Regions from separate parts of the Lysinibacillus sp. FSL L8-0312 genome, predicted to be linked through region 1. Evidence: riboswitches for the same ligand, from Rfam matches in the RefSeq annotation. Region 1 holds a riboswitch; each other region holds the start of a gene.
The links. Region 1 has a riboswitch for cobalamin ahead of metE (5-methyltetrahydropteroyltriglutamate--homocysteine S-methyltransferase). Riboswitches for the same ligand answer to the same signal wherever they lie in the genome.
Positions count from the first base shown of each region.

Region 2: linked by a shared signal. The riboswitch ahead of MHI22_RS06775 (energy-coupling factor ABC transporter permease) and the one ahead of metE (5-methyltetrahydropteroyltriglutamate--homocysteine S-methyltransferase) in region 1 are both predicted to bind cobalamin.
Region 3: linked by a shared signal. The riboswitch ahead of MHI22_RS14210 (hypothetical protein) and the one ahead of metE (5-methyltetrahydropteroyltriglutamate--homocysteine S-methyltransferase) in region 1 are both predicted to bind cobalamin.

Region 1 is NZ_JBBOOV010000001.1:811,468-818,015, forward strand. Features, by position in the region: gene pdxR (MocR-like pyridoxine biosynthesis transcription factor PdxR) at 1-211, shown strand, start outside; gene MHI22_RS04235 (hypothetical protein) at 445-810, opposite strand; gene MHI22_RS04240 (DUF3888 domain-containing protein) at 1,040-1,732, opposite strand; gene MHI22_RS04245 (Lsa family ABC-F type ribosomal protection protein) at 1,946-3,427, opposite strand; cobalamin riboswitch at 3,983-4,161, shown strand; gene metE (5-methyltetrahydropteroyltriglutamate--homocysteine S-methyltransferase) at 4,341-6,548, shown strand, end outside.
Region 2 is NZ_JBBOOV010000001.1:1,316,713-1,323,260, reverse strand. Features, by position in the region: gene MHI22_RS06790 (energy-coupling factor ABC transporter ATP-binding protein) at 1-769, opposite strand, end outside; gene cbiQ (cobalt ECF transporter T component CbiQ) at 766-1,539, opposite strand; gene MHI22_RS06780 (energy-coupling factor ABC transporter substrate-binding protein) at 1,546-1,818, opposite strand; gene MHI22_RS06775 (energy-coupling factor ABC transporter permease) at 1,822-2,568, opposite strand; cobalamin riboswitch at 2,712-2,896, opposite strand; cobalamin riboswitch at 3,154-3,335, shown strand; gene MHI22_RS06770 ((2Fe-2S) ferredoxin domain-containing protein) at 3,483-3,854, shown strand; gene cobJ (precorrin-3B C(17)-methyltransferase) at 3,859-5,526, shown strand; gene MHI22_RS06760 (sirohydrochlorin chelatase) at 5,541-6,440, shown strand; gene cobK (precorrin-6A reductase) at 6,437-6,548, shown strand, end outside.
Region 3 is NZ_JBBOOV010000001.1:2,824,859-2,831,406, forward strand. Features, by position in the region: gene MHI22_RS14205 (ABC transporter substrate-binding protein) at 1-765, opposite strand, end outside; gene MHI22_RS14210 (hypothetical protein) at 749-1,306, opposite strand; cobalamin riboswitch at 1,460-1,659, opposite strand; gene MHI22_RS14215 (glutathione peroxidase) at 1,759-2,304, opposite strand; gene MHI22_RS14220 (hypothetical protein) at 2,389-2,937, opposite strand; gene ytvI (sporulation integral membrane protein YtvI) at 3,028-4,086, shown strand; gene MHI22_RS14230 (C40 family peptidase) at 4,281-5,414, opposite strand; gene MHI22_RS14235 (ABC1 kinase family protein) at 6,263-6,548, opposite strand, start outside.

The DNA of each region.
Region 1 (6,548 bases):
ACCAAATAATAAAATGTCTGAAGAAGAACTAATTGAAACAGCAAAACGGGTAGGTGTAAAAGTATACCCAACCTCTATTTTTTACGCCAATCCTTCCGTCATACAGCACGCAAAAGTTTTGCTTGGATTTGCAAATTTAGGGGTAGAAGAGATTGACAAGGGGATTAAGCTATTAAAACATGCTTGGTTTGATAGCCCCAGCATGTTGTGACTGTCTTTGAAAGCTCTATTTCTATAGATTAGTGGAAGTGGAGAGGGACTTATGCATGTAACAGCAAAAGTTATGTTAAATCATATTATTGCGGAATCAGCATATTTTATTGGCATTGCACAAACCATCTTATTTCAACAGAAATGCTAAGACTTGGCGAGTTAAAAAATGGAGTTTGGTAGAAGAAACTCTTACCAAATTCCATTTTTCATAACGCTATCTCTGTCACAATATTAACTATTCGGAATTTTCTCTTTATACTTTAAGGAAAGAAGGCTTAAAGAATAATTCTTAAGTGTATCTGTGTTAATAAAATCATTTAGAATACCTTCAATGGAACTACAATGCTGATTAATTAAATTGATTTCTTCTATATAATTTGAATCAATCGAAGCTTCTCTTAACGTTTTAAACACTACTTTCTGTTCATTAAACAAATAGACCAATTCAAACCTAGCATTCAGTATCAAAATAGTAATCTCCGGGAAAACAATTCGATCTTTTAAAACTTCAAGAATGCAATCGACAGACTTTACGCCTTCTATCGCATGCAAAGATGAAAAAACACCATGTAATAATTCTTCAAAATCAACCTTCATTTAAATCCTCCATCAATCATAAATCCTTTCTGATCATAACACTTTTTCAGAAAAATTTTAATGCTTAATATTTTCCTTCAATAATGTGGAATGGACTCATGCAAACGATAAAGATAATAAAGATTTAGCCATTAAGGAGTTCCCACAAATGGGATGATAGAAAAATGTTAATTATAAAATTATTTAACAAAAGAAGAAGAATCGGAAAAATTACATTTCCCATTCTTCTTTATATATACCAGGGTAATTGATGCTGCATTTTCTTACCTGGCTTACTTGCTTTATTTATTACGGTCCATGTGCCGTCTTTCTTTTGCAGCTGATAGCTTACATTGGTCCCATCTGCCCTTTTAAAGAGCATATAGCCTGTATTGTCTTTGATAAAGGTGACAGGGTCAACTACATTTTTATAGGGTATCTTTCGCTCAGGAAATAAAATATTGTTTGCTATTTCATCTGCAATCGTAGCAAGAGGCTTCATTTCATTATTTATTTCAGCCTTGTATTGCAATTGATTGTATCGATAGGAAATGAACGAGGCTAAATTCAAATTAAAGCTCTGCTGTATATCTGAAAGTGTTGTGCGATAGAATGCATCTATTGCTTTTTCTACATTATCTGCCTCATGTTTATAGTGAAGGGTGTTCACATCAGTTGGACTGATTTCAAACGTAATGATTTCCTTGCTATATGGTGGGGAATGGGCATGTTCAAAAGTAGTAACTTGAACGTTAACCCTAAAGCTAAACTGACTTTCCCTAGTAACGTTCAAAATGTTCGCATCATACAAGCCATACTGCTTAGGATAGCCGTAGTAATGGTCAATTTCCTTTTCTATAAATGGATTAAGGATTGTTATCAATGTATCAGTGATGAGTTTCTCATCAGCTTGTTCGCTTTGTGCATAAATCTTACTGGGCATAATCAAAATAATGACTATAGTCATTAAAGTAGCGATTTTTTTCATGGGATTGCTAGCCTTTCTATAAAATATTTCTTTATAGTGTGCGTCGATCACAGAAAATTATTAAACGTTTTATAGTTAAAGATAAAAATAATAAAGGTGTCACTTGGTTTCAATATCATTAAAAAGAAGAATCCATTTTGAAAATGGACTCTTCTCTATATGATTCCTTTATGACAAAGATATTGTTTTCGTTGCCACGGTTTGTTGAAAGGCTTGGTCATGCTCCACAAAAATCATTGTAGGATTAAAACTTTGAATAAGCTCTTCAATCTGCATGCGCGAATAAATATCAATAAAATTTAAGGGTTCATCCCAAATATAGAGATGTGCTTTTTCACACAAACTTTTGGCAATCAACAGCTTTTTCTTTTGCCCACCTGAATAATGTGAGATGTCTTTATCAAATTGAATCCGCTCAAAGTCCATCTTCCGCAGAATAGATTTAAATAACGTCTCATCTATAGCATGCTCTTCAATAAAATCCGATAACGATCCCTTCAAATGAGCAGTATCCTGTTGAACATAGGAGATAATAAGGCCAGCAGCTAAATGTATAGAGCCTGTATGCTGTATAGGCTTGCCAAGAAGCAGCTTTAGGATACTACTTTTTCCGCTTCCATTTTTGCCATCGAGAACAATACGATCACCTTGCGTCACTTTGAAGCTAATAGGCTGATTCACAAAGTTGTCATCGTACTGAATTGATACATCCGTTGCAACAACCATGTCTTTTGATGGAAATGCTAATGGTTGTACTTTTAAAGATTCCGTTTTTTCAACATTTTTTAGCAGTTTTGATTTTTCATGAATCGCTTTTTGCTGCCTAGATTCCAAGTTCTTTGCTCGCTTCATCATCTTGGCTGCTTTATGTCCAACAAAGCCTTTATCCAGCTTAGAACCCGAATTCGTAGTTCCATTTTTGGAAGCCTCCACTTGATTAGACCAACCTACCGAACGCTTGGAAGACAGCGTTAAACGGTCGATATCTTTTTGCAGACGTTGATTAGTTGCTTCTTCATGTTCCTGCTGTCGATCAAAATTTAACTTCCAAGTCGAGTAGTTACCACTTTGAACATCAATATTGGCTCTATTGATCGATAAAATATGATCAACACAGCCATCTAAAAAGGCTCTGTCATGCGAAATTAAAATAAATCCTTTTTTCTTGCGTAGATAATCAGAGACCGTCTTTCGTGCATCTGTATCGAGATGATTGGTTGGCTCATCAATTAATAGAAACTGTCCCTCTGTTAAAAAGAGCGCTGCAAGCAACACCTTTGTTTGCTCTCCATTAGATAATGTTTGAAAAGGGCGATACATGACCTCAGCATCGACATCTAGATAGGCTATTTCACGAATATATTCCCAATCTTCTGCCTGAGGGCAAATTTCTTCAAAAATTTCGTACGTATATTTATTTGGGTCTGAAACAGGATAGGGGAAATAAGTAAATTCTACTGAAGAAATGATGTTCCCACTATACTCATAATTCCCTAATAGCAAATTAAAAAATGTTGTCTTCCCACGACCATTCCTACCGATAAATCCAAGTTTCCAATCTGTATCAATCTGAAAGTTGACACCCTCAAAAATATAATCAAAGCTGCTTGGGTAAGAAAACGTTAAGTCTTGTACTTGTATCATTGACATGATAATTCCTCCTTTGTATAGCAAATCATTTTTCTTTTATACAAAGTCGGTACATCCATCTATGCTAAATTTCTCCGTATAAGTTGATGGATGCTAACGACTTATACGGAGCATCACATGCGTCACAATAGGTTCAGAATCGCTCATTTTTTTCTCTCCTTTATTAGGTAGATGAAAGATACAGAATAAACTATGAGAGCAAGAAAAAATCCCCCCAATTGGATATTGGAAGGATTAGTCTCTCACTGAATAAACTTTATTTGCCAATGACATCATGACAAATAAACGCAAACTGATTGTTAAAAATGGATAGACTAATCCTATATTTTGTCGTTTGAAGTGATTCATTTCAAATAAAAATATAGATTAGTTCATCATTGTCCATTCATCAGTCCTCTCATAATTGTATTTTTATAGTAACAAATTTTTTTATGGAATACAATGTAGCCTTATCTTCTTAAACCAATCCCTACAATAATTATAGAAATAATTTAGATAATCGTATAAAAATTATTTCTACTATTCTGAAAGATATGTTATAGTAGGAGCATAATTGAATAATGTGTAAGAATTGGTGCCAAATGAAAGTTTGGCTTAAAAGGGAAGTCGGTGCAAATCCGACGCTGTCCCGCAACTGTTATTCGGAGCAAATCACAAAGGCCACTGGGAAACCGGGAAGGCTGTGAGGCGTGTTGATGAGAAGCCAGGAGACCTGCCAATTTCTAGTACACACCAAATACCTACGTGGAAATAGGTGGTGAAAAGTGACCAAATCGGCACTGTGCGATAACAAATGATTTATGCGAAAGTAGATACTTTTTTCGTATTGTTTTAGCATTAAAAATTTTAACTAGCAGCCATTCTCCTCCTTGGAAAATGGCTTTTTATTTTTTTCTGAAAAGGAGATATAAAAATGACCTATACAAGCACACTCATTGGTTACCCGTATATCGGGGAAGATCGCGAATGGAAAAAAGCATTAGAAGCATTTTGGCGCAACGAGCTTTCTGAAGAAGATTTTGAGGATAGTTTAAAGAAAATCCGTTTAGCTAGAATTGACAAGCAGCTACAGCTTGGCATCGACATGGTGACAGTTGGCGATTTTACGTATTACGATAGAATGTTAGATACAGCATTAATGTTTGGTCTCATCCCAAAACGCTTTAACTGGCAGGGAGGGAAAGTAGATTTATCTACCTACTACAGCGTAGCAAGAGGGAATAAAACAGCTGTAGCTAGTGAGATGACAAAATGGTTTAATACAAACTATCACTATATTGTTCCTGAATACGAGGGACAGGCCTTGAAACTAACAGAAAATAAAGTGTTGGCCGATTTCTTAGAGGCGAAAGAAACGTACGGTATTATTGCAAAGCCAACATTGATTGGTCCCTATACATTCTGCAAGTTAACAAAAGGCTATAGCAAATTCACACAGGTTGAATACTTATTAGCTCTAATACCGCTCTATACGCAAGTATTAAAAGAATTAGTGGAGGCAGGTGCAAATTGGATTCAACTAGAAGAGCCATCACTTGTCACAACCCTTGATCCAGCAGACATCAAGCTTGTGCAAGAGATTTACGACCAGTTAGCCGTTGCGGTTCCAGAAGCGAAAATCATGCTGCAAACTTATTTTGAAGCATTATGCAGCTATGAAACATTGATTACATTGCCTGTAGAAGGATTTGGCCTAGACTTTGTTCATGGCTATAAAGGAAATATGGCGTCACTTCGTCAATATGGTTTCCCTCAGGACAAAGTATTGGCAGTCGGGGTTGTTAATGGACGTGATATTTGGCGTTCCAACTTAGCGGAGGTCAATGCTACAATTCAGGCAATTGAGCATTTAAGTAATGCGGCAGAGCTATGGATTCAACCATCCAGCAATCTACAACATGTACCGATCACAACTGCTCTTGAAAATGAGATTGACCCTGTTCTGAAGCATGCCTTAGCCTTCGCAGATGAAAAAATTGTAGAAATCACGGAGCTAACTAAATGTAGACGAGATACAGAGGGTATCTTACAGCATAATTTTTCTGAAAGTATGAAGGCAATTGAGGCTCTTAAAAACCATCCGATCCGTCAAAACAAGTTGATCCATCAAGCAGTTCAAACTGTGACAACGCAAGATTTTGAACGACATAGTGAATTTGCTCAGCGTCAAAAGATGCAGCAGCAAGCGTTAGCGTTACCGCTATTCCCAACAACAACAATCGGAAGCTTCCCACAATCTGATGAGGTGAAAAGGAATCGTAATGCTTGGCGTAAAAAACAATTATCAAATGAAGCCTACGAGGCATTTATAGAGCAGGAAACAAAACGCTGGATTACGATACAAGAGGAACTAGATATCGATGTACTCGTTCACGGTGAATTTGAGCGTACAGACATGGTCGAATACTTTGGTGAAAAGCTGACTGGCTTTGCCTTTACAAAAAAAGCATGGGTCGTTTCCTATGGCTCACGCTGTGTCAAGCCACCGATCATTTATGGAGATGTTGCGTGGTCTTCAGCAATAACTGTAAAAGAGTCAGCCTATGCTCAAAGCTTAACAAAGCGCTTTGTAAAAGGTATGCTGACAGGACCAGTGACGATATTAAATTGGTCCTTTGTACGAGACGATCTGTCACGTAAAGATGTCGCTTATCAAATTGCATTAGCACTTCGCAAAGAGGTTGAGGCACTCGAAAACGCAGGTATTTCAATTATTCAAGTGGATGAGCCAGCTCTAAGAGAAGGTTTACCGCTACGAAAAGAAGAATGGGGAGCTTACTTAGAATGGGCTGTTAATTCCTTTAAGCTGGCTACAGCTAGTGTCAAAGATGAAACACAAATCCATACACATATGTGCTACTGCGAATTTAACGATTTCATCGAACCGATTAGTGCACTTGATGCAGACGTGATTTCCATTGAAACATCAAGAAGTCACGGGGAGCTCATTACATCACTGCAAGGGCAACCTTATCAAAAGGGCATTGGCTTAGGCGTTTATGATATTCATAGTCCTCGTGTGCCAAGCAATGAAGAAATGCTAACTATTATGAGAGATAGTTTACAGGTGTTAGATTCCCATCAATTTTGGGTGAACCCAGATTGTGGTTTAAAAACAAGA
Region 2 (6,548 bases), 510 kb from region 1:
GCTTCTTTTTTTGTAATGTCATGAACATATCAAAAACCCATGGACGTTCGAGATGTGCACGTTGCAGCAATTCTTCTTCATAAAACAACTCGATCGGGTCTCCGTTATAAATGATATTCCCTGCCTCCATGACAATGATTTGATCCGCCCATTCATAAGCAAGGGGAATGTCATGGGTAGCAAGTAAAATGGTTCTTTCGCCGTCTTCTAATTTACCTAGGTACTGTAGAACTTGGGTAGCATAATAATTGTCAAGGCCTGCTGTTGGCTCATCTAATAAGAGGACAGAGGGCTCCATCGCTAAAACACCTGCCATCGCCACACGCTTTTTCTGACCTACGCTTAGAAAGTGAATAGGTTTTTCGAGTAAATCGCCTATTTCCGTTTGCGCAACAGCCCATGCTATTTTTTCTTCGATTTTTTCGGTAGACCAGCCAAGATTTAGTGGTCCAAATGCGATATCTTGCTTGACAGTACCTGAAAAAAGTTGATGATCCGCATCTTGAAAAACAATGCCAACTTGCTGGCGAAGTGCCTTTAAAGCTTTTCGACTATATTGAAGCTCGTTGCCATCAAAAACAATCGTCCCAGCTGACGGTTGTAAAATACCATTAAGATGCTGAAACAATGTTGATTTTCCAGCGCCATTATGACCAAGGATGGCAATTTTTTTTCCTTTTGGAATGTGTAAAGTAATGTCTGACAATGCCTTCGTACCATCTGCATAGGCATAGGACAAGCGGTTTAGTTCAAAATAGAATGCTGTCATGAGAAGTACCCTCCATATACAATGAGGAATAGGAACAGTGTCGCTATGCCTAGCCAATTTTTCTTGCTATAGGAGCCCATCTCTTGCCAGTAGACGGCTTCGCCACCCCGTGACTGCATGGCATTATTAAGCTCACGACTACGCTGAAACATTTCAGCAAATAGCGCCACAATAAGCATGGATACGGAGCGTAGCCATTGCATTGGAGAATGGTAGCCAAGACGCGCTTGCTGGGCAAGATGTATTCTGTACATGCTTTCTAAAAATATAAAAATAAAACGATAGGTTAGTTCAATAAGCTCAACCAATAAAGAGGGCAGTCGCCATTGTCGGAGCACATAGCAAATCCCTTGTACGGATGTGGTCAAAATTAAAAAGTATAAACAACTACTACTGCCAAGGACAATAAAGAACAATTGTTGGGCGGACAGGGCACTTGCTTTTCCGATGAAAATTGTCCAATTCATCCACGTAAAAGACCACAGATGGGCAGGTAATACATGAGTTGCTGGTGTGATTGACAGCAAGATGGATACAAGACTTGTTAGTAAGAAAAATCCAGGTAGCAATAATAACTTAACATAGTAGGTAAGCGGAATTTTTGCACCTAAAATGATAAAAGCACTCATTACAAAAAATGTAATGAGTGAAAGTCGTTCATCTCTCATGATGAGCGTTACGAGAAGTAGACCAATTGAAAATATCATTTTTTCTAGCGGATGAACGGACGCTAGCTTATTAAGATACGCATACTTATCAATGAGTAACATAACGGGTTAACCTTCTTTATGCTTGCCGCGCATATAGCCGATGAAGTAGCCAATAAAACCAGCTCCAATAGCTGCCTGTAGCACGAATAATAAGCTTTCAATTTCACCACTTGGTGGCTCCCATAAGCTTTCAAACCACGGTTCATATTCTGCATTGATTTCGCCAATGGCTGCTTCTGCCTCTCCATCAGCACCACCAAATTCTGCACCTTTTTGTATAAACAATGGGATGATAGCTAACAGCACAACAATCGCTAATAGTAATAAATTTCGTTTCATCTACTAATGTGCCTCCTTTGTTGAGAAAACACGCAACATTTTTAATTCGCTGACATTGTACTTTTTCAAGAAATTCATCACAATGACCGTTAAAATTCCTTCACTCACCGCTAACGGAATTTGAGTTAAGGCAAAAATACCTGCGAACTTTGTAAACGATGCCATAAAGCCGCCAACCTCTGAAGGGAAGGCTAATGCTAACTGTACAGAAGTCACAACATATGTACCTAAGTCACCAAGCATCGCAGCAAAAAAAACAGCTAGTGAAAATGACAACCCTATTTTTTGAGCCCCTTTAAAGACAAAGTAAGCAATAAATGGGCCTACAATCGCCATAGAGAAGGCGTTCGCTCCTAAAGTGGTAATCCCACCATGTGCTAATAATAAAGATTGGAATAATAAAACAATCGTTCCGATGACACTCATAGCTAGAGGTCCGAATAAAACCGTTCCAAGTCCAACACCAGTTGGGTGGGAGCAACTACCTGTAACCGAAGGGATTTTTAACGCCGACAGCACAAAAGCAAAGGCTCCTGAAAGACCTAAAAGCATTTTGGTTTCAGGGTTTTCTTCAATTGTTTTGCGAATGGAGCGCAATCCTAGAATAATAAATGGGATAGAGATGACCCACCAAAAAATAGCCCATTCGATTGGTAAAAAACCTTCCATGATATGCATAGCAAAGGCACGTTTTGGCACGAGTAAAAAGGCCAATAAAAAATAACTAAGTTTCCACCATGAAAATTTCAAAAGCTTTCCTCCTTACTAATAGATTTTTAGAATGTAGCGTGCGTAAATAAAAAAGCACTTCTCCGTTGTTGGAAAAGTGCATAGCTAAAAAAGCAAATAACATTCTCATCTGCTAAGCCGCACACCTATCCTCGTAGGCTGAAACGATCACATATTTTTCGGCAGGTCTCCTGGCTCTAGTTCAACACTTTATAGGTCTTCCCATCCGTTGGACAGTGACATGTTCTATAAAGCTCCCTAATACAGTGGCGGGACCGCGCCGGACTCAAACCGGCTTCCCTTTTAAGCAAAATGATAAGTATTTTACACCGAAAAAACATTAAGTTGTGAGATTTCACGACAAAGTGTAACATGATTTTCCATAAATATGCTATACTTTTTTTAAAAATATTTTCAATTGAAGGTCAATAGAGAAGATTCTGATAACTACTGAATTGTCATAAATAAGGAGATATTATAATTTTTATACCTGGTCTACACACAAAATTGATAAAATTGTCATAAATTTTTATAGAAATATTGAAATTTTAAAATAATGAGATATGATAGAGACAGTTTTCTATTCTATTAAGAAGATAATAAATTTCATATAAAACGTCGATAAGTGCTCGAATAACTCGAGATAATAGGGAAATTGGTGAAAATCCAATACAGCCCCCGCTACTGTAATAGCTGATGAAATTGCAAAGCCACTGGTGCAAACTTGGGAAGGTGCGATAGTAAAATGAAGCTTAAGTCAGGAAACCTGCTTATTTGATTGTGCATGCAAACTTTTCGGAGGGAGAAGTTGAAGCAAGAGCGAGTACCTGTATTTTATTTTATTCGTTTTTATTTGGCTTCTACAAAACCTTTACTCTTCGTAATTAGAGTAAAGGTTTTTCTTTTTCCAGAAAGCAAATGAGGGGAGACAGAAGATGACAACATGGAATTTAGAGGGGATGAAAACACATCTCTTTATTTGTAATGGTAGTAGTTGCATGAACAAAGGTGGGGAGGAAATTACCCTAGCTATTCGAGAAGAAATACAACAGCAAGCACTTGATCAAGAGATACATACAACAAGAACGCGCTGTAATGGACGATGCAAGGATGCTTGTGTGGTCATCGCCTATCCGCAAGGGAATTGGTATCGTGTACCATCAACAGAGCATGCTAGAACACTTGTACAAGATTTACATCATGAATCCTTATACAACGAACATGTCTTTACACTTCGTGAAGGTACATTACAGCGTACAGCACAAACGACAGCCATTAAAGGGATCGAAAAGGTGAAAGAGGGGTAACAACATGGCGCAAAAAGGAAAAATTTTTGTAGTGGGCTTTGGACCTGGAGACTTTAAGCATATTACGACACGGGCGGTAGAGGCATTACAACAAAGTGATATGATCATAGGCTACAAAACCTACGTGGAGTTGATTCAAGATTTAGTCAGTGCGAAGTCGATTGTCAGTACTGGAATGACCGAAGAGGTGTCCCGTGCGCAGGAAGCGGTGCGCCAAGCAGAGGCTGGAAGCATTGTCTCAGTCATTTCAAGTGGTGATGCGGGTGTCTATGGTATGGCGGGATTAGTGTATGAGGTATTGATTGAGCTAGGCTGGACAGAAGCAACGGGGATTGAGGTAGAAATTGTCCCTGGTATTTCTGCCATCAATTCATGTGCTAGCTTACTTGGTGCCCCGATTATGCATGATGCCTGTACGATTAGTTTAAGTGACCATCTAACACCATGGAATTTAATTGCCAAGCGCGTCGAGGCAGCCGCTATGGCGGATTTTGTAATCGCTTTATACAACCCAAAAAGCGGTCGCCGAACAAGACAAATTGTCGAAGCACAGCGCATTCTCTTAGAATATCGTTCGCCTGACACACCAGTAGGACTTGTGAAAAGTGCTTACCGCGATCGTCAAGAAGTGACGATGACAACATTAGCCGAAATGCTGGAGCATGACATTGGAATGCTGACGACAGTCATTATTGGTAATTCGTCGACATTTTTCTATGACAATAAAATGATTACACCACGTGGCTATCAACGTAAATATACATTGGGTGAAGAAAAACAACCCTTACGTCCACATCAACGTTTACGTGAAGAAAATGAACCTTGGGCAATGAACCAAGAGACAGGGACTGCACGACAAGACTTTACAGCAGATCCTAATGCAGGGCGTTTTAATAAACCCAGTGTAGCCGCTACGCCAAAGCCAAAAAAAACAGCACTTGAAATGGCTACAGCGGCACTCGCAATGGTGAAAGGAACAAGTGCAGTCAAAGTAACGCCGAAACTTGTACAGCAAAAAATAGAATCCATTTTTGAATTAGCTGTAAGCCCAGGAGTGGTGAATAAGTTTTTCACACCTCAGCAAATGATGACGTTAGCAGAGGTCGTTGGGGAAGAGGGGACGATGGAATATACACCAGACCATCAAATCCATTTGAAAATCCCAACGACTGCCCCTGAACGTATCACGGAGAAATTACAGGAAGTAGGCTTTTTATTAGCGCCGATTGGTGATGTGCTATCCTTGAAGGCTTGTGATTTTTGCTATGGTGAAAAGGCCGATTCGATTCCCTATGCAGAAGAAATACAACAAAAATTAGGTGGAATGTCTTTGCCGAAAACATTAAATATCGGTTTTAACGGCTGTGGTATGGCCTGTTACCGGGCTGTATTTGATGATATTGGTATTGTCTATCGCAAAAGTAAATTTGATGTCTTTATTGGGGCGAAGCCAGTTGGTCGTACGGCCCATGCAGCACAGCCTGTTGTAGAAGGGTTGGAGCCTGAACAACTGATTCCACTAATTACAGATATTATTGAAGAATATAAAGCAAATGCTCACCCAAATGAACGTTTATTTAAATATTTTAAACGTGTGAAAAAGATATTGCATTTTACGTATCAAGATATGTCTTCCAAAATAAAAGTAGAGCCAGCTCCGTGCGGCGACTAGTGAGGAGAAAAGAGATGAAAGCTATTTTATTTGTCGGCCATGGGAGCCGTTTAGCAGCAGGAAATGATGAGGTACGTACATTTATTGAACAAATGACACCGCGTATTGATGCACAATTTTTAGTGGAAACATGTTTCCTAGAATTTGCTTCACCGAACATCGAAGAAGGCATTACGAATTGTGTGAAGAAAGGGGCTACAGAGGTTCATGTAATTCCGATTATTTTACTTCATGCAGGCCATTCAAAGCTGCATATTCCAGCAGAGATCGAGCATGCGCGTGAGCATTATCCGAACATTACATTTACCTATGGTCAAACCATTGGCATTCATGATGAAATATTTGCGATTTTACAAGATCGTCTAGCGGAAATTGGTTTTCATTCAGAACAAGAGCAACAAGATACAGCCATTTTATTGATTGCACGAGGTGGCAGTGATCCATCTGCAAATGGTGATTTTTATAAAATTACACGACTTTTATGGGAAAAATTACCTGTTAAATATGTGGAAAGTGCATTTATGGGCGTAACAGATCCACGTGTTGAAGAAGGTATTGAACGCTGTGTTAAATTAGGTGCGAAAAAAATCATCATGCTCCCATACTTTTTATTCACAGGTATTTTAATGGAACGTATGAATGATATGTGTGTGAAGTTTAATGAACAATATCCAGATTGTACTGTTCAAATTGCCAATTATTTTGGCTACCATGAACGTTTACAAAATGTTTTATTAGAGCGTATTGAACAAGCGATAAATGGTACATCTACAGGCATGCAAGATTTAGAAAATTATCGTGCCTATGCGGCAGTTCATGGACATGCCCATCATCACCATCACCATCATCATGATCACGGACACGACCACCATCATGACCATGACCACCACCATGAAGAGGAGCCAGTAAAATGATTTTCATGTTAGCAGGGACGAGTGATGCAAGGGATCTAGCCCTTGCCCTGCAAAGCGCAGGACATGCGGTAACAGCTACCGTCGTGACTGATTCGGCAGCCTCTAGTC
Region 3 (6,548 bases), 2.0 Mb from region 1:
CGTTAAAATAACATCTGGGTTTTTCACTATGACATCTTCCTCAGAAACTTGTGCCCAGCTGCTCAAGTCAGAAAAAACATTCTTAACATTGGCTGCATCTAGTATTTCTTGCTGGAAAGTACCAGAGCCTGCTGTATAAATATCGGGTTTAGGACTAATTTCTAAATAAACATTTTTCGGTGCTTTTACTTCCTTCACCTTTGCTTTAACGTCAGCTAATTTCGCTTTAATCTCTTCGTTTACTTCACTTCCTTTATCTGCAACACCCATTACAGCTGCGATCTGTTCGATGTCACCATAAACATCATCGAATGTAGCTGCTGATTGAATAACAAACACTTTGATTCCAGCATCTTCAAGTGGTTTCATTGCTTCCTTATCACCAATCGTATAAGCTATAACAACATCTGGCTTCAACGCTATGATTCGTTCACTGTTAAAATTCACAGAATCAGAAACCCGTTCAATTTTCTGTGCTTCCTCTGGGTAAGTATCATACTCAGTTGCTCCTACGATTTTATCACCAACACCTAGAGCAAATAAAATTTCTGTATTACTTGGTTGCAATGATACAACTGTTTTTGGTACTTCTTTAAACTCTATTTCTACACCGCGATCATCTGTCACTTTGTAGTTTGTTTGCTCTGTTTGTTGTGTATCCTGTGAAGCGTCTTTATTTTTAGTATCTACCGAAGTACCACAACCTGCTAAAATCATTGCAAGGAAGAGTACTGTTAGCCATTGAACATTAAATAATTTCTTCATTATTATTCTCCTTTTTCTTTTTCATCGGATATGATTTACTAATAAATGGTATTTCAGCTATCCCTGCTTGTTGATTCATAAAGACAGCCATAACGAAGCAGACATTGGCTAATAGGCCTAAATAATCAAAAAGAATAGCTGGAACCTCTCGTTCATCCGATACTTTGTGTAATGTACGATATGATTTTTTTGCTTCACTACGGCAAAGATGTAGAGCAGCGGCAGCCTCTGTACCTTGAGGTAAGACAAAGTTTTGTATCTCTTCCTTCACATGACGAACATAAAAATCATAGCGCTCACTTAACCAAGCAAGATCCTCTTCTGTTACAGCTAGTTTTCCACGAACCGAGCCATTGACATGGTAGGCCATAGGTAAAATAATTATTAAATCTTCTACAACAGCTTGTACATCCTCTTTCTTAACTGCAGCTAAAGCAACTCCCAAATGCGTAGTCAGACTGTCTGTTCGAATCTCAAAATCAACCGTCGAAGCTTTTTCACGCATAAATGGATAACAAGAATAACGTGCATCTTTTTTCACTTGCGATCCCCCCACTTTTCATTATGAAAATTCTTGCATAAAAAAACGCCGCTCCTTTACGCAAAGGAACGACGAAAATAACATAATAATGGCCAAATTAACATGACATAGCCTATGTATTTGCCGTATATCCTCCTAGCTTCCGAGAAGTTTTTATACGTTCAAACAAAGGTCGGTCTCCTGGCTTGTACAGTTCATTACATAAAAAACGAATGTGTGATAAAGTACCTTCCCATCTCTGTTAAGACAGTGGTAAACCTTTATACTAGCTGTACTTACAGTTGCGGAAACAGCTTCGGTTTTTCACCGAATTCCCGATTATGCTTGTTAGCACCTTTATTCTGCAAGAATAATTCACTTGTAAAGCAGTTTATCATATATTAATAGGAAAAAATAGCTGTGCTTTGAATGGATCGTCACCATTTCTAAAGAATAAGATAAACAAAACTATTTTATAGTATAGTTTCAATTGCCTGTTCAATATCAAGTTGTGAATCTGTTGGTTCAAAGCGTGCAACGGTCTTGCCGTTAGCATCTACTAAAAACTTTGTAAAGTTCCAGCGAATATTACGACCATCTAAAAAGTTAGGGGCAAGTTGAACAATTGCCTCAGCAAGCATTTTTTCCTGCATGCTCGCCTTGCCAAACTCTCGAAAATCCACTTCATGTTTTAAATAATTGAATAATGGGTGGGTAGTCTCTCCATTTACTTGTACAAGCTCAAAAATTGGGAAGGTAACGCCATAATTCACTTTACAAAGATGCGTAGTCTCCTCGCCATCTTCAGGATTTTGATGACCAAATTGATCGCAAGGAAATCCTAGAACGACAAAATTATCTTTCCCATATTTATCATACATTTTTTGTAAGTCATCAAATTGATATGTAAATCGGCATTGATTCGCCGTATTGACAATTAGCATCGTTTTTCCACGATATGTTTCCATGGATAAAATTTCACCATTAGGTTTTCGTACTAAATAATTATAAATGCTCATGTCTTAACCCCTTTTATTTTTTCATTTATTATAGTTGACTATTCAATAATTTACCAAATAATTTGCACAAAAAACACCATCTCGTTACGTTGAACGGATGGCTGACTTATACTTCTGTTTAGATTTAACGTCCTGCTCTTCATTAATTAAACGATGGGCAATGTCTAATAACTTTATGTCACTTGTCTCGTCATATAGCTTTTTAAAAGATACAATAATATCATGGCGAATGTGAGTCGGATGCTTCTCATCTAAACAAGTTTGAAATCTCTTTGCTAAATAAGACACCACTAAGTCACTTTGTACTTGACCTGCTAGCCCAATTTTCCAAATAGCTTGTAATGCATTTCGAGCTGTAACGGATCGTTCATCATAAGTCACAGCCCAAATCTTTAAAAAATCCTCCAATACCCTTTCTTCTGGGTCACTTTTTGCGGCTAAGGCGCATAAAATTTGTGCAGCACGTGCACGTGCATGACCATCTTTGTATGTAAGTGCTTGTACAAGCTGTTCCCAGACTGCATATGTCCAATCTACGGGTTCCTGCAGAATTTTTATTAGTTCCTCGTAAGATTCAATATCGCGGTCATGCTCTGTTAGATTATTAAAAAGTTGCAAAATCTCTTTCTCCATAATTTATCCCTACCTTTATTGTTTCAGAACGTAATAAAATTTGATTTATGGTACACTTAACTTAATTTTTTTCTCAAAGAAGGTGAGTTTATGAATAAATTTAATGCTAGGAAAATGATTTTCCGATTGATTGTGATTCTTTCTCTACTTGTAGCTGCCTATTTTGTAATCCCTGTATCCATGCCTATAATACTTGCTGGTGTCAGTGCATTTTTCTTAGAACCCATTGTTATGTTCTTTAAAAGGCGATGGAAAATGTCAAGGAAAATTGTAGTTGCTTTTATATACATAGTGAGTGTTATTGTTATCTCTATTATTTGCTATATATCCATTACACAAATTATGTCGCAAATAATTATATTGTCAAAGCAAGCTCCCTATTATATTTCCAAGCTATCAGATATGTGGCTTCATATGCAAGAAAATATTTCTAAATACACAGAGGACTTTCCACCTGAAGTAAGTGCTTCGCTTCAAAAAACCACTATGGATTTCATAAAGAAAGTTGAAGAATCCTTTTTAAGCTTCTTTAATTATAACAAAGTTTCAGCATTCTTTTCAGAGATTCCAAGCCTATTTATCAGTCTTCTCGTTTATATGATTGCTTTATTCCTATTTATGCTTGATTTGCCCAAATTAAAGGAAATCACTTATAAATATTTAAAGCCTAACACAGCAAAGAAAATAAAAATCATCTTAAATCGTTTAAAAGATGCAACATTCGGTTATATGAAGGCACACTTATTTGTAAGCTTTATCATAGGTGGCGTCACACTTATTGGATTACTATTAATCCAACCGAAATATGCAGTTACGATGACCATTATTATTTGGTTAATAGATATCGTTCCTTTCCTAGGGTCCATTATTATATTAGCCCCATGGGGACTATACCATCTATTAATGGGAAACACAGCTATCGCTGTAAAATTATTCATCTTAGCTGCTATTTTACTTATTATTCGTCGTGTCGTCGAGCCTAAACTAATGGGCGACCACATTGGCTTATCCACTTTGCCAACATTAATTGCCATGTTCATTGGTCTACAGTTATTTGGTATCATCGGTTTACTCGTTGGCCCATTTGTTATCATTTTCTTTATTGCCTTAAAAGAGACAGGTGTCATTAAGCTAAATTTTAAAATTTAATGCAAAGTCATTACGCTTCGAGCTTACCTCTAATGCTCCTCTTAAACCACTGGAAATGCAAAATAAGTGTTCATCTCTCCTCGACAAAGGAGGTAGATGAACACTAAAGCAAAATAAAAAAGGTCATCTTTGTATATTTTTTCTCTACAAAGATGACCTTTTCATCATGTCAATCGTCTATTAAATATAGAGGCTTATTGAATACGACCAAAGCCTACTAAGTATTGATTCCACCAATCAAGTGATTCAATTACGATACCATTGTTTTGAGCATCGATCATTGTGTTGTTCCCTAAGTAAATACCTACGTGAGCTACACCAGAACCATAGCTGAAGAATACTAAGTCTCCAACACGTGCTTCACTTGCTGAGATACGTTGAGTTGCTAAATACTGCTGTGATGCTGTACGTGGTAAAGAAACACCTGCTTGTTTGTATGACCACTGTACAAGACCTGAACAGTCAAAGCCTGTCGATGGGTTACTACCACCCCAGACATATGGACGTCCTAGGAATTGTTTAGCTGTTGAAATAGCATCTCCTGAAGAAGCCGTACCAGCTCCTGAGCCCATAACAATTTTTTGTGGCACGCCGCCATCATTATTTTGAGTTGCTTGTACAACTGGAGTTGCTGCTTGTAGCGCACGTAAACGGGCTGCTTCTTCTTCAGCTGCTTTACGCTCTGCCTCTAAACGTTCTTCTTCTTGTTTCGTTGCAATTTGAGCTTTTAATGCAAGTGATTTCGCTTCATTTTCAGCCTTTTTCACTTCCATTTCGCTTTCCTTTTGTTGAAGCTCTTGGAATTGCTTTTGAAGCTCTTTTTGTTTTTCATCTAATGTAGCTTTTTGTTGCTCTAAGCTTGCTTTATCTGCTTCCTGTTGATCTACCAATTCTTGGTCAGCATCCATTAATGTTTTGACCGCTACGACACGATCCATTAAATCGGCAAAGCTTTTTGCTTCAAGAACGACATTTAAATAAACGCCTACAGTATTATCTTGTGCTTGGTATGCAGCCATACGCTCACTTAAAATTTTAGAACGTTGCTCGATACGTTTTTGTGTTTCAACAATACTAGCATCCACTTCTTTAATATCAGCTTGTACCTGTTTAAATATTTTCACCTTTGCGTCGATCTCTTGTTGTAACTTTGTTAATTCTTCTTGTAATTTTTTAACTTGTGCATCAATTTCAGCCTTTTTCTCAATCATTTGTTGAGAAGTTTCTTCGGCATGTACTTCTGTTGGTTGAATTGTATTAAATAATAAGCCGCCAGCTAGTGCTAATGCTAGCACCATCGACTTACGCCATTTATTGCGCTTACCCACTGATCTTCATTCCCCTTCATCTGTCAATTTCGCTCTAGATATTCTATGTAATCACTTGAACGATTCTATTTTAATCAAATGTTCTTATATTTATTTTAGCCTTTTAAAGTTTAGCATTTTCAGCATAACTTTTATACTATTTCATGTCTATTTAATACATTAGTAAAACTCGAAATATTTCTGTAATATTTGCAAGAAAGCTACTTTATTCTACAAAACGCCACTTTATTCTGCCTATCGCTACTATTAGCTGATTCGACATTAGACCTACACATCACTTTGTAATGTTTTTGTAATATTTTATTCAAATATTTCAATGAAAAAGGTAGGGAATCAATCCCTACCTACTAATGTTTGAAAAACAAAACCACCAATAGAATTTTCGCGAAAAGTGAAAATGGATTTCCGTTGCAGGCTACTTGCTTTCCTGTGGGCGAGCGCCGAGCCGCTTCCTCCGCTATCACTCTGTGCAGGGGCTCGCCTGACTCGCTATCCCACGGGAGTCAAGTAGCCTTCCACTCCAACCCATAAATTTAGTAAAGGTTTTCCAATAAAGTGAAGGGTATTCACTACTCTTTATGGAGGGGTGTTGTCACTCAGCACTTCTCCACATTGAAAATAAGAGCCTCTCCTTTCTCTAAGAAGACAAATAATGGGCTAATTTGTTCACTACGGCTCGTATGAAAGATAAGGAAAAGAAACTTTTGAACATGGTTAATTAGAGCGAACGCAGTGAGTAAAGCGGCTCATAAGACGCCCCCTGGAAAAGGCGCTGGCGGAACCCCCCACCCGTCTCTGCCGTTGACATCACCTTTTTCAACAACATGAGGTAGGGAATCAATCCCTACCTACTGCTTCATCGATCTCAGTGCTTGTATAGATAATCTCACTAACAAAATTGCACATAAAAATAAACCTAAATAAGCGGCTGTGTTTAAATATACCGCATACGAATCATGAATAAATTGTGAGATGGCTAAAAGAGCGACAGATATAATGCCAAATGTTATCCCTACTAGAAGCAGAACAAATCGAGAAAACAGATGTGTGATAAAACGTGCATTATGTTCATCCGAGAATATATCATGATGTAAAATGATTTTCCCACTTTCAACCCGTTGAATGAGTTGATCT